Regions from separate parts of the Sporosarcina sp. P19 genome, predicted to be linked through region 1. Evidence: riboswitches for the same ligand, from Rfam matches in the RefSeq annotation. Region 1 holds a riboswitch; the other holds the start of a gene.
What was found. Region 1 has a riboswitch for S-adenosylmethionine ahead of metK (methionine adenosyltransferase). Riboswitches for the same ligand answer to the same signal wherever they lie in the genome.
Positions count from the first base shown of each region.

Region 2: another riboswitch for S-adenosylmethionine. It lies ahead of CSV74_RS09230 (methionine ABC transporter ATP-binding protein); the one in region 1 lies ahead of metK (methionine adenosyltransferase).

Region 1 is NZ_PDYR01000009.1:124,544-126,752, forward strand. It holds gene metK (methionine adenosyltransferase) at 1-1,156, opposite strand, end outside; SAM riboswitch class I at 1,333-1,452, opposite strand; gene pckA (phosphoenolpyruvate carboxykinase (ATP)) at 1,630-2,209, shown strand, end outside.
Region 2 is NZ_PDYR01000007.1:50,841-53,049, forward strand. It holds gene CSV74_RS09225 (pyridoxal phosphate-dependent aminotransferase) at 1-612, opposite strand, end outside; SAM riboswitch class I at 843-954, shown strand; gene CSV74_RS09230 (methionine ABC transporter ATP-binding protein) at 1,073-2,086, shown strand; gene CSV74_RS09235 (methionine ABC transporter permease) at 2,079-2,209, shown strand, end outside.

The DNA of each region.
Region 1 (2,209 bases):
TCTGTTCCCATGGCAATTCGATATCAGTGCGGCCGAAGTGACCGTATGCTGCTGTTTGTTTGTAGATTGGACGACGCAGGTCAAGCATTTTAATGATTCCCGCTGGACGAAGGTCAAATAATTCGCGTACGAACTCCACTAATTGAGTCTCGGAAAGTTTACCGGTGTCGAATGTATTGATCGAAATGGAAACCGGGCTCGCTACTCCAATAGCATACGCCAACTGAACTTCACAGTGTTCAGCAAGTCCTGCTGCAACGATGTTCTTTGCAACATAGCGTGCTGCATAAGAAGCGGAACGGTCTACTTTTGTAGCGTCTTTCCCCGAGAAAGCACCGCCACCATGACGAGCATATCCACCGTACGTATCAACGATGATTTTACGTCCAGTTAGACCGGAGTCTCCTTGAGGTCCACCTACAACAAAGCTGCCAGTAGGATTAATGAAGTATTTAGTATGCTCGTCCAATAAGTTTTTTGGAACTACTGCATCAATGACAACTTCCTTAATATCCTTCTCAATTTGCTCGAGTGTCGCTTCAGGGTGATGTTGTGTGGAAATAACGATTGTGTCAATTCGCACGGGATTATTATCTTGATCGTATTCTACCGTTACTTGTGTTTTTCCGTCAGGACGTAAATACGTAATAAGTTCCTCTTTACGTGCCTGCGCCAAGCGATGTGCCAATTTATGAGAAAGACTAATTGGTAAAGGCATTAATTCCGGTGTTTCGTTACATGCATATCCAAACATTAGACCTTGGTCTCCTGCACCGATTGCATCTAATTCTTCATCTGACATAGAACCTTCACGTGCTTCGAGTGCCACGTTGACACTTGCAGCGATTTCAGGTGATTGCTCGTCAATGGAAGTAAGTACAGCGGACGTCTCGTAATCGAAGCCATATTTCGCACGAACATACCCGATTTCCTTTACAGTGTCGCGAACGACTTTTGGAATATCCACATACGTTGTCGTAGTGATTTCTCCCATTACTAATACGAGTCCAGTCGTGATGCTCGTTTCACATGCCACACGCGCATTTGGATCTTCCGTTAGGATCGCATCTAAAATTGCGTCTGATATTTGGTCGCACATCTTGTCAGGATGGCCTTCTGTAACTGATTCTGATGTAAACAGTCGACGGTTTGTCATTTTGTTTCCCCCTATATTAAGCATCATGATACGGTACTCTCATAAGTCCCTGGTAAAGTTCCACGCCTAGACGTCAAGCATATACCATAAGGATTCAGGGCTAGACAATATAAAAAGCCCTCCACTCATTTTCAATCCATGAGTAAAAGGCAAAATTTCACGCGCAGCACCTTTCACTCTTATCGTCCAAGGAATTAAACCTTGCTTCAGGTTTGGCACCTTCGCGTTAGACGTACGTCTATTGCAGGTTGCCGGGTTTCACAGGGCCTGTACCCTCCACCAACTCGGGATAAGAGTATCCGTTCATGTCACATCGTATTAAAAAGTTTGGATTTTGTCAAATTATTTATCCTAAATCACTTGAGTTTTCCATTAGTATAGATTAATATTCTTAATGTGTTATACTATTTACGAATTAGGATATTCTTATTAAGATAAAAATAAATCGACTACGCAAAGGACGGTATGTAAACATGATATCTGCAAAAATTGATGATAGCTTAAAAAGTCTTCTTAGTGGAAGCAACGTGACGATCCAAGCGTCTGTGGCAGAATTAACGGAAAAAGCAGTAGCAAGAGACGAAGCCAAACTTTCTGCCGACGGTGCGATCACTGCACGTACAGGTAAATATACAGGACGCTCACCTAAGGACAAATTCATCGTTGAAGATGCAGTGTCTAAGGATAAAGTAGATTGGGGTAGCACGAACAGTCCGATTTCAGAAGAGATCTTTGATTCATTATACACGAAAGTCATTGATCATTTGAAGTTAAAAGATGAACTCTTTGTATTTAAAGGGTTTGCAGGAGCAGATAAAGACTCTCAATTGTCTATCCAAGTAATTAATGAATTAGCTTGGCAAAATCTGTTTGTTCACCAATTATTCATCCGTCCAACCGAAGAAGAATTAAAAGCACACGAATCGCAATTCACAATTTTGGCTGCCCCTTCATTCAAAGCGGATCCAAAAGTGGATGGCACAAACTCTGAAACGTTCATCATTGTGTCGCTTGAAAAGCGCATCGTCTTGATCGGTGGTACAGAGTACGCTG
Region 2 (2,209 bases), on a different contig from region 1:
ATCTTGTAAGACGGCAATCTGATTTTCTTTGGCAAACGCCACAGTTTTTTCATAAAACTCGGGAGTTGCTGTGACGCCTGTTGGATTACTTGGATAATTTAAGTACATTAGTTTGGCATCTTTTTTCTGATCATCCGTCAGTTTATCGTAATCAGGAAGAAATTCATTCTCCTTACGTAGTGGCATCGTATCATATCGAATACCCGCTAAGCTCACACCTGATAAGTAGTCAGGATAGCCAGGGTCTGGCAGTAATAATAAGTCTCCTTCATTCATAATAGCTAAAGGAAGTTCTACGACACCTATTTTCGTGCCACCGAGTACCGCGACTTCTGTTTCAGGGTCAATCGTGACATCATATTCACGCTGATAGTATTCAGCCACAGCTTGTTTTAAAGCAAGTGTTCCTCTGAATGGAGAGTAGCCGTGTGTCGCTGGATCTTCAACAGCTTCTTGCAATGCTTTAATAATATGGGGAGGTGTTGGCTGATCAGGGTTTCCGCGTCCGAGATTAATTACATCTCTGCCTTCATCCATAGCCTTTTCTATTTTATTTAATAATAACGTAAAGAAATGTGGAGGGAGATTTTGTAAACGGTTAGATAAAGCCATAGTCTATTCCTTCTTTCTTTGGTAGGGTATTTGCGTTAAGTATACATAGATCATACTAGACTTTTCAATAAAAGGTTGGGCATTCGATTCCAGATGATTGCGAAGATTAGGCAAAAGGAAAGTAATGTTGATAGAATGAGTCGGATATTCTACTGACTTGTTGTTATTCGCCTTGACAGTTTTGTAAATTCAGATTAGTATATGTTTTACGCATATAATTTAATAGTAATCTCTTATCAAGAGCGACTGAGGGAAGAGGCCCGATGAAGTCCAGCAACCCCTTGAATGAAACAAGGAAGGTGCCAAATCCTACAGCATGGTTTTCCATCTGAGAGATAAGCTGAGTGTATTTCAGTACTTCTTTCATTTAGAAAAATGAAAGATTTTTTTATTTAGAAAAATTTTTAAAAACTTACTATTTTTGATGATTATTTACTTGAATGTAGAAAGAAGTGAGAAGATGATCCAAATTCAACATTTGTCTAAAGTCTATCAGACAAAAGAAAAAGTGGTAAAAGGTGTAGATGATGTATCACTAGACATCGAGACTGGAGAAATATTTGGTATTGTCGGTTATTCAGGTGCGGGAAAAAGTTCTCTCATACGCTGTTTGAATTTGTTGGAGACACCAACGAGCGGCACGATCTTAATTGATGATGTAAATTTAACGAAACTATCAGGGGTACAACTTCGGCAGGCGCGCTTGAAGATTGGAATGATTTTTCAGCACTTTTATTTAATTAGCCAAAAGACGATTTTCGAAAATATCGCATTTGCTTTACAAGCAGCAAAAATGCCGTCAAACAAAATAGAGGCACGTGTAATGGAACTTCTTGAAATGGTAGGTCTGTCTGAAAAACGCGATGTATATCCTGCTCAGTTGAGCGGAGGACAGAAGCAACGCGTTGGAATTGCGAGAGCCCTAGCTAATAATCCATCCGTTTTGCTTTGTGATGAAGCGACATCTGCACTGGATCCTAACACGACGATGTCCATTTTACGATTGTTGAAAAAGATCAATAAAGAATTGAATATCACCATTGTGTTAATTACGCATGAGATGAATGTCGTAAAAGAAATTTGTGATCGCATGGCGATTATGCAAGACGGAAAAGTCATTGAAGAAGGGCAAGTGTATGACATCTTTTCTAATCCAGTTCAACCTTTGACGAAAGAGTTTATTAGTAGTGTAGTGTCTTATGAAATCCCGGATACCGTCATGTCCACCTTGGCTGGTACACTGATAAAAATCACTTTTAAAGGTGAAGTAGCCATGGAGGGTGTGATTTCCGATACTATGCAGAAGTATAGAGTGAAAGGAAACTTCCTGCATGGGTCGATTGAATATATTCAAGAACGAGCACTTGGGATTTTCTTAATGGAATTGCAAGGTGAGCGTGACGAAGTAGAGCAGGCGATTGCATACATACTCGAACAAAATGCACAAGTGGAGGTGATCCGACAACATGTTTGATCTATCTCACATTATGGAACTCATGCCGGATATTACAAAAGCATTTGGTGAAACACTTTATATGATCGGCATCTCGCTTACAATTGCACTGATTATTGGATTGCCGCTCGGGGTTCTGTTATT